DNA from 2 places in the Serratia sp. TSA_7 genome. Region 1 is predicted to be linked to the other one. Evidence: predicted binding sites of a transcription regulator. Region 1 holds the regulator's gene; the other holds the start of a gene.
What was found. Region 1 encodes PurR, which represses purine synthesis genes. Its sites were predicted from a motif close to CANGCAAACGTTTGCNTG; they were not measured.
Positions count from the first base shown of each region.

Region 1 (5,826 bases):
TTGACTGTAGCGGACTGATTTATTACGCCTATAAAGACGTAGTGAAAATCAAGATGCCGCGTACTGCCAACGAGATGTATCACCTGCGCGACGCGGCGCCGATCAAGAAAAACGAGCTGGAAAGCGGTGACCTGGTGTTCTTCCGCATCAACAACCGCGGCGTGGCCGATCACGTCGGCGTCTATCTGGGCAACGGCAAATTCATTCAGTCACCGCGTACCGGTGAGGAAATCCGTATCAGCCAGTTGGACAACGACTACTGGCAAAACCACTACATTGGCGCCCGCCGTGTGGTAACACCGAAAACCATTCGATAATCGCCTCCGCGGCTGGCCCCCCAGCCGCACGCCTCACCGCCTACCGCAAGCGTTCTGATCTTAGGCCTTTTCGTCGCTCTCAGACCACGGTTTCGCGAAGCCGCATGGAAAACATCCGGCAGTGGGTGAACGGAGCACTTGTGGAAAAATCTGACGTAGCGGTGGGAAAATGCGAACAAGCGCAGTGAACTGCGCCTGTGTGACAACCGGGGATCAGTTCAACGCCGCGGTGAAGCTAAAAGCAATAATAACGGCCAGCGCACACACAGTGGTGAACAGTGACATTTTCAGATCGGTATCCATTACAACTCCTTTTCAGACGGGTTATCCCAAGGATAAAAGGCACACAATTAATGCGTCAAACCATTTTCCCACAGTTAGACAATAAAATCTTGTTATCATTTCCCGGTTTATAATACTGATTACCTCTTCCACTTTGGCTCAATATGGGACAAAATTCGCAGTTCACAACTGCGTACCGGCAAAAATGCCCCTCCTGACCAAACGCTGACGACTTCAATACACTAAAAACTCAGCTTCGCTTATTTGGAAGAAGGATCTACGCAGGCAAACGATTAACATCACACTTACATGCTGCAACATGTGAGTTCAGGAGTCATTCTTTACATGGCAACGATTAAAGATGTGGCCAAACGCGCTGGCGTTTCCACCACCACCGTTTCGCACGTCATCAATAAGACTCGTTTCGTCGCCGAAGAGACTAAAGCGGCCGTTGCGGCCGCGATCAAAGAGCTGCACTATTCTCCCAGCGCCGTGGCGCGCAGCCTGAAAGTCAATCACACCAAATCTATCGGTCTGCTGGCTACCTCCAGCGAAGCGCCCTATTTCGCCGAAGTGATCGAGGCGGTGGAAAACAGCTGCTACAGCAAAGGCTATACGCTGATCCTGTGTAACTCGCACAATAACCTCGACAAGCAACGCGCTTATCTGGCGATGCTGGCGCAAAAACGCGTCGATGGCCTGCTGGTGATGTGCTCTGAATACCCGGATCAATTGCTGGGGATGTTGGAAGATTACCGTAACATCCCAATGGTGGTCATGGACTGGGGCGCAGCACGCGGTGATTTTACCGATACCATTATCGACAACGCCTTCGAAGGCGGTTATCTGGCCGGCCGCTATCTGATCGAGCGTGGCCACCGTGAGATTGGCGCCATTCCGGGCCAATTAGCGCGCAACACCGGCGGCGGCCGCCATCAGGGCTTTTTAAAAGCCATGGAAGAAGCCAATATCGAGGTGCGCGACGAGTGGATTGTACAAGGTGACTTCGAACCGGAATCCGGCTACAAGGCCATGCACCAGATATTATCGCAGAAACAGCGCCCAACGGCGGTATTCTGCGGCGGCGACATCATGGCAATGGGCGCTATTTGCGCCGCTGATGAGCTGGGGTTGCGCGTACCGCAGGATATTTCCGTTATTGGTTACGATAATGTGCGCAACGCCCGCTATTTCACGCCGGCACTGACGACCATCCATCAGCCCAAAGAGCGTTTGGGCGAGATGGCGTTCACCATGCTGCTGGATCGCATCATCAGCAAGCGTGAAGAATCGCAAGTCATTGAAGTACATCCGAAGCTGGTTGAACGCCGCTCGGTCGCCGACGGCCCCTTCATCGATTACCGCCGCTAGTCGCCTGCGCCGGGAGCCAAAGCGGCTTCCGGCGTCACTTCGCTTAACCATTCCTGATTCAAGGTTTCGCTGTCCCCCAGGTAATCCAGCAGCCAGGCCATCGCCGGCGATGGGGTATTCTGCTGCCAGGTCAGGCAACATGGGCTGGCGGGAAATGGCTGTTGCAGTTGCAGCGCCACCAATTCACCACGCTGTACCAACGGCAATACCTGATGCGCAGGCATCATGCCGACGCACAATCCGGCGCACAGGCAATCCACCGCAGAGGCCCAATCCGGCACCACCAGCCGCCGTTGATTGTCCAGCGTCCAGGTGACCCGCTTGGGCAGATTGCGTGACGTATCCTCCAGACACAGCGAAGGGAAAGGCCGGAGCTGATCATCTTTCAGCAGGCCATCCAACCCCGCCAAGGGATGCTGGGGGCTGGCGACACACAACCAACGCATGTCGCCCATGTCGCGAAAGGCGAAACCGCCGCCAACCGGCACCGCCCGCGTAGCGCCGATCGCCATATCGGCACGCCCGTCCACCAGCGCATCCCATACGCCGTTAAACACTTCGGGTTGGACCAACAGCTCGACATCGGGGAATTGACGGTAAAAATCCAGCACCAGCTGACGGCAGCGCTGCGGTTTGACGATGATATCCACCGCAATTTTTAATTGGCCACGCCAACCATTGGCCACCTGCTGGCACTGCCTGCGAGTGTCGAGCATTTTTTTGATGACACCGCGCGCTTCCTGAATAAACAGCGTGCCGGCCGGCGTCAGTTCTACATCGCGATGACGCCGTTCAAATAGCGGTACCGCCAACCATTGTTCCAGTTGCCGCACAGTATAGCTAACCGCCGAAGGTACCCGGTGCAGTTCCTGCGCCGCCGCGCTGAAGCTGCCGGTGCGGGCGACCGCGTCCACGACATCAAGCGAATATTCAGACCACATGATTTTTGCCTTCAATTTTTTTAACAGCACTTCGCAAATATTACCGTTTCACAAGCAGAGATCCAGCCGGATACACTTGCCGGCGCTAAAAACCTGCGACAATAAAATATTAATGAGAAATACCATGCGAAATTCCTTTGGTTTTATGTTCTATCTTGCCGGCCTGAGCATGCTGGGTTACCTGGCCACCGACATGTATCTGCCCGCCTTTGGCGCTATGCAGCAAGATCTGCAAATTTCCGCCGGCGCAATCAGCGCCAGCCTTAGCATTTTCCTGGCCGGATTTGCCTTTGCTCAACTGCTCTGGGGACCGCTCTCCGATAATTTGGGCCGTAAACCCGTGCTGCTGATTGGCCTGGCGCTGTTTGCTCTGGGCTGCCTCGGCATGCTGTGGGTGCAAAATGCCGTCCAATTGTGGTCGCTGCGCTTTATCCAGGCGATCGGTGTGTGTTCAGCCGCCGTCACCTGGCAGGCACTGGTCATTGACCGCTACCGTGAAGGCAAGGCCAACCGCGTATTCGCCACCATTATGCCGCTGGTAGCACTTTCGCCTGCGCTGGCACCGTTGGTCGGCGCCTGGCTGTTGAACCACATGGGATGGCGGGCAATTTTCGCCGTGCTGCTGGGTATCACCGTCATTTTGCTGCTGCCGACGCTGTTACTGAAGGAAAGCGCCAAAAGCGCGCCATCTGCCCAGACCAAAAACACCCTGAGTTTCTTCCAACTGCTGAAATCGCCGGTATTCAGCGGTAACGTCACCATTTTTGCCGCCTGCTCTGCCGGTTTTTTTGCCTGGCTCACCGGTTCGCCGTTTATTCTTGGCGATATGGGTTACAGCCCCAATGATATTGGTCTGAGCTATGTCCCGCAGACGCTGGCTTTCTTATTGGGCGGTTACGGTTGCCGTACGGCGTTAAACCGCATGAATGGCAACACCTTGCTGCCCTGGCTGCTGGTAGGTTATGGCATCAGCATGGTGGCGTTATATCTGGTGGCGACATTGACCGAGCCCACGCTCACCACGTTGCTGATTCCATTCTGCCTGATGGCGCTGGTCAACGGAGCCTGCTACCCGATCGTAGTGGCGAATGCGTTGATGCCGTTCCCGGAAGGCACAGGCAAAGCCGCAGCGCTGCAAAATACCCTGCAATTGGGCCTGTGCTTTGTCGCGAGCCTATTGGTTTCGGCCTTTATAGCCCAACCGCTGTTGGCGACGGTAACGGTGATGGTTTCAACGGTAGTATTGGCCGCGTTGGGGTATATGTTGCAACGGGGAAAAGTGATCGATAATTCGCAGGCAGTGCGACAGGAACATGCTAACTCTGCGTCATAATTACCTGCACGAATAATCACTTAAAGAATATTTTTGCCGAGTGCGATTTACGGTTGAGTAAGCGCCTCGGCAAGCCTATACTCAAAACGACCTTTTAAAATAACACTTTTATAGTCTTATTATCACAAGTAGCTGTTGTGTACGCGTATGGCGTCACACTTTTTTAAGGATTTGTTTATCCGCGCCTATTGCGCTGGAGCCTTCTTAAAATTTTCCTCTGTTCATAGTCGGATATCAGACGCCACGGTGACTTTCCACCGTAGGTATACATATGCGCCCGCAGAAATTGTCTAAGCTATTTTCTGGCGGGTCATAAGTCAGAAGAAGGTGATGGAGAAGCTATGAGTTCATCGTGTATAGAAGATGTGAGCATTCAGGACAACCCATGGTACCGTATCGCTCATGAAATGCTCAGTATGGCCGGTATAGAAATAAACGGCTCACGTCCTTTCGATATTCAGATTAAAAATCCTGATTTTTTTAAACGCGTGTTGCGGGAAGGTTCTCTCGGCTTGGGCGAAAGCTATATGGATGGCTGGTGGGAATGCGAACGGCTGGATATATTCTTTCAACACGTAGTCGGCGCAGGCCTGGAAAAGAAACTCCCCCACCATGTGAAAGATATCCTGCGAATTGCCGCCGCGCGATTAATCAATTTGCAATCGAAGAAACGTGCCTGGATTGTCGGCAAAGAGCATTACGATCTGGGAAACGATCTGTTTACGCTGATGCTCGATCCCTATATGCAATATTCCTGCGCCTATTGGAAAGAGGCAACCACGCTAGAAGAAGCGCAGGAAGCCAAGCTGCGAATGATTTGCGAGAAACTGCAGTTGCAACCGGGGATGAAATTACTGGATATCGGCTGCGGTTGGGGCGGCCTCTCCGCCTTTGCGGCGAAAAACTATGGCGTTTCCGTCGTGGGCGTAACCATTTCCGCCGAACAGCAAAAGTTGGCGCAGGAGCGCTGCGCCGGGCTGGACGTTGAAATTCTGCTGAAGGACTACCGCGATCTGCACCAGCAGTTTGATCGCATTGCCTCCGTCGGCATGTTTGAGCACGTTGGCCCCAAAAATTATCGCACCTACTTCAAGGTGGTGGAGCGTAATTTAAAACCGGATGGCCTTTTCCTGCTGCACACCATTGGCTCGAATCGGACAGATATGAATGTTGACCCGTGGATCAACAAATATATCTTCCCGAATGGCTGCCTGCCTTCAGTTACGCAGATAGCCAAAGCCAGCGAGGGGCGTTTCGTGATGGAAGATTGGCATAATATTGGTGCCGATTACGATCGTACCCTGATGGTCTGGTACGAGCGTTTCAGGCAGGCATGGCCGCAATTGGCTCAGCGTTATTCCGAGCGTTTCGAACGTATGTTCAGCTATTATCTGAACGCCTGTGCAGGGGCGTTTCGCGCGCGTGACATTCAATTGTGGCAGGTGGTATTCAGCCCTAAAGGCATTGAAGGCGGTATCCGCGTCCCGCGCTGATTAATGCCATGCCACAACGAAACGCCCCCGGTTTTTACCGGGGGCGTTTTATATTATGCGCTAACCAATGGCTGATCAGCCGCAATAAA
Region 1 is NZ_JBQZFU010000001.1:813,526-819,351, reverse strand. It holds gene ACUTQW_RS04030 (C40 family peptidase) at 1-317, shown strand, start outside; gene cydH (cytochrome bd-I oxidase subunit CydH) at 531-620, opposite strand; gene purR (HTH-type transcriptional repressor PurR) at 945-1,970, shown strand; gene punR (DNA-binding transcriptional activator PunR) at 1,967-2,911, opposite strand; gene punC (purine nucleoside transporter PunC) at 3,036-4,244, shown strand; gene cfa (cyclopropane fatty acyl phospholipid synthase) at 4,586-5,737, shown strand; gene ACUTQW_RS04000 (I78 family peptidase inhibitor) at 5,813-5,826, opposite strand, start outside.

Region 2 (3,974 bases), on a different contig from region 1:
GCCGGAATGGCGGTGCATAAGCAAGTCGGGGAGGATAATGCACCGCGACAAACGCCGCGGTGCACCTTTTTGGCTAGCGCTTAGGCTTAACCTTCGTTATGCATTTCCAGATTTTCTGCTTCGGTCTGGCCACGCATCGCCTGGGCGTCGTCGTTGCGCAGCGATTCCAGATACTCGAGGTAGTTCTGGTCTACGTCCTTGGTGACATAAATGCCGTTAAACACCGAGCATTCGAACTGGCTGATGTCCGGGTTCTCTTCGCGCACCGCTTCGATCAGATCGTTCAGATCCTGGAAGATCAGACCGTCGGCACCGATGATTTGGCGGATTTCGTCCACTTCACGGCCGTGGGCAATCAGTTCGTTGGCACTCGGCATATCAATGCCGTACACGTTAGGGAAACGAATTTCCGGCGCAGCGGAAGCCAGATAAACGCGTTTCGCCCCGGCGTCACGCGCCATCTCAACGATCTGCTCGGACGTGGTACCACGGACGATAGAGTCATCCACCAGCAGCACGTTCTTGTCGCGGAACTCGGCGCGGTTGGCGTTCAGCTTGCGGCGTACCGACTTACGGCGCGCCTGCTGGCCCGGCATGATGAAGGTACGGCCGACGTAGCGGTTCTTCACAAAACCCTGGCGATACGGCTTATCCAGGATACGCGCGATTTCCAACGCGATATCGCAGGACGTTTCCGGGATCGGGATCACCACGTCGATGTCCAAATCTTCCCATTCACGGGCAATCTTCTCACCCAGCTTCTGCCCCATGCGCACACGAGCGCTGTAGACCGAAATCTTGTCCATAAAGGAATCTGGGCGTGCGAAGTAGACGAATTCGAACAGGCACGGGTTGGTTTTCGGGTTCTCTGCGCACTGGCGGGTGAACAGTTGGCCCTTCTCGGTGATGTACACCGCTTCGCCCGGCGCCACGTCGCGCAGGAACTCGAAGCCCAACGTATCCAGCGCTACGCTCTCGGAAGCCACCATATACTCGTTACGGCCATCTTCAAGCTGGCGTTTGCCGATCACCAGCGGGCGGATGCCGTTCGGGTCGCGGAACGCCAGCAGACCGTGGCCGATGATCATCGCCACGCAGGCGTAAGCGCCACGCAGTTGCTGATGCATGGCGGCAACGGCGGTGAAAATGTTGTCTGACTCCAGCGGATAATCCTGGAAACGGTCCAGCTCACTGGCCAGTACGTTCAGCAGGATCTCGGAATCGGAGGTGGTGTTGATATGGCGGCGACCGCTTTCAAACAGCGATTGGCGCAGCTCATGGGCGTTGGTCAGGTTGCCGTTATGGGCCAGCGTAAGGCCGAACGGCGAGTTTACATAGAATGGTTGAGCCTCTGAGGCACTGGAGCTGCCAGCCGTCGGGTAGCGCACATGGCCAATACCCATGTTGCCCTGCAAGCGCTGCATATGGCGTGCCTCAAACACATCCTTCACCAGACCATTTGCTTTACGCAGACGGAACCCGTTGTGGGCATCTATGGTGACGATGCCTGCGGCATCCTGGCCACGGTGCTGAAGCACCATCAACGCATCATAAATCGACTGGTTTACCGGCATAAAACCGGCGATACCGACAATACCGCACATGTTGTCTTTTCCTCATCAGCGCTACCGCCCCGGTAAATGGGTCGGTAAGAAACTCGACGTGCTCTGCAGGTAGTCAAAGAACCACCTGATGATATAACTGAACTGGGGAATGAGCTGTGACTGTTTCCAGTCGTCACTTTGCGAGAAGCCGGTAAAGGTATCCAGGAAAAACAGCATCGCCGAAACGATCAACACGCCGCGCAGTGCGCCGAAACAGACGCCCAGCACCCGGTCGGTGCCTGATAACCCGGTTTTCTCTACCAGTGAGCTAATCACATAGTTGACAATAGCTCCTACGATCAGGGTCGCGATAAACAAGATGGCAATCGCGATGCCGTTTCGCACCAGTTCATCTTCAAAACGAGTGAAGTAGACCGCAAGGTAAGAGTAGAAATGGCTGGCAACAAAAAACGCACATCCCCATGTCACAAGTGACAATGCTTCGCGAACAAACCCTCGGATCAGGCTCACCAGAGCCGAAAATCCAATCACCGCTATAATGACGTAATCAATCCAGACCATGAACTATTCCAATGATGAATCGCCCCTGCATCCAATTCGCGGCGAATTCTAACAGAAAAAGAAAACGTTTGCGTAGGGGATTTCCTAGCACGTTACAAATAAAAAACGGCGATAAAAAAATTCCCAATCGCCGCGCCTACATAGGCCGTTTTGCCTGTGAAAGGCACATTTTTAATAGTGATTACACCAGCACTCATCGATTCAGGGGCACAGCATGCTGTGCCCCAATCCTGTCAACGTGCGCCGTAGGGCTTCACCTGGCCGCTCAAACCGCTGATGGAGTTCAGCGCAGACAGCGAAGACTGCAGCTTCTGTTTTGAAGCGTCCGGGCCAACGTAGATCCGGGTGATCTGCCCCTGCACCGGCGTTGACGGCACGGTGAAGGCGCGATAGCCGGACAGCCTGAGCGACGCCACGACCTCATTCACCTTGGCGGCGTTTTTCAGCGCCCCCAGTTGCACCACATAAGCCTGCCCTGCCGGCGCTTTCTCTTCTGCGGCCGGTTTCGGTTCTGGCTTAGGTTCTGGTTTAGGTTCTGGCTTCGGCTCAACTTTGGGCTCAGCTTTAACCTCCGGAACAACCTCAGGCTTCGGCTGAACAACCGGTTTCGGCTGCTGCACCGGCTTTGGCTTCACTTCCACCGGCTTGGTTTCAACCGGTTTTGGCTTCACTTCCACCGGCTTGGTTTCAACCGGTTTTGGCTTCACTTCTACCGGTTTGGTTTCGACCGGCTTCGGTTTCGGCTGTTGCACCGGGCGAGTTTCGACCGGCGGCGCGACCTGAACCGGCTGTTGCGCCGTCTGGCGTGCGGCCTGCTGCGAGGCCGCTTCGTTCGCCGCCTGCTGCTCGACCAGTGCGCCCGCTCCTTCCGGCGGCTGCGCCGGCAAAGACTGGGTTACCGGCGGCACCACGTCGTTTTCTTCCACGTCACCCGGTTTCGGCACCAGGGGAATGGCCGCGAACTCATCCTCGTAATGTTTCTTTTTTCCATCCAGCAGCCCTGGCAGGATGATGACCCCCAGCGCGACCAGAATGACGGTTCCTACCAATCGGTTTTGAAATTTGCTTGCCACTCACACTCCCCGCATCTCGTCTAACGCCGCCATCACGTGCGCAACGGTGTGGAACGATCCACAGACGATCACAATATCCTGAATATCAGCGTCCTGCATAGCCTGACGCCAGGCAGTTTCGACATCGGCAAACTGCCGCGGTTCCGTCAAATGTTGCGCCAGCGATTCCACGCTGGCTCCACGCGGCCCTTCCAGCGGCGCGCAATACCATTCATCCACCTGTTCGCTCAGGCAAGCCAGCGTGCCGGCGATGTCTTTATCCGACAGCATGCCCACCACGGCACGCACCTTGCCGCCATTGCGCGGCAACTTGGCCAAACGCCCGGCCAGATAGCCTGCGGCGTGCGGGTTATGCGCCACGTCCAGGATCAGCATCGGATCCTGTCGCACAATCTGGAAGCGCCCAGGCAGCGTCGCCTGCTGCAGGCCGGTGAAGATCGCACGCTCATCGATTTCCAACTCGGAATAGTGCAGCGCCGCCAACGCGGTCGCGGCATTGGCTAGCGGGACGTTGGGCATCGGCAGGTCGGTCAGCCGCGTTCCGCCGCCTTCCCACTGCCAGCGTTCGCCCTGTTCGCTGTAAGCCCAGGCTTCACCACGGCGATACAGCGTCGCGCCCAGCGTTTCCGCCACCTCGCGGATGGTTTCAGGCATATCCGGCTCGCCCACCACCGCCGGCTTGCCGCCGCGGAAAATTCCGGCCTTCTCGCGGCCGATGCTTTCGCGATCGTTGCCCAGCCAGTCGGTATGATCCAGCGCGATGCTGGTGACCACA
Region 2 is NZ_JBQZFU010000002.1:580,687-584,660, forward strand. It holds gene purF (amidophosphoribosyltransferase) at 87-1,604, opposite strand; gene cvpA (colicin V production protein) at 1,626-2,126, opposite strand; gene dedD (cell division protein DedD) at 2,360-3,199, opposite strand; gene folC (bifunctional tetrahydrofolate synthase/dihydrofolate synthase) at 3,200-3,974, opposite strand, start outside.
Region 2: the regulator PurR is predicted to act here: its motif matches at 2,184-2,201, upstream of cvpA (colicin V production protein).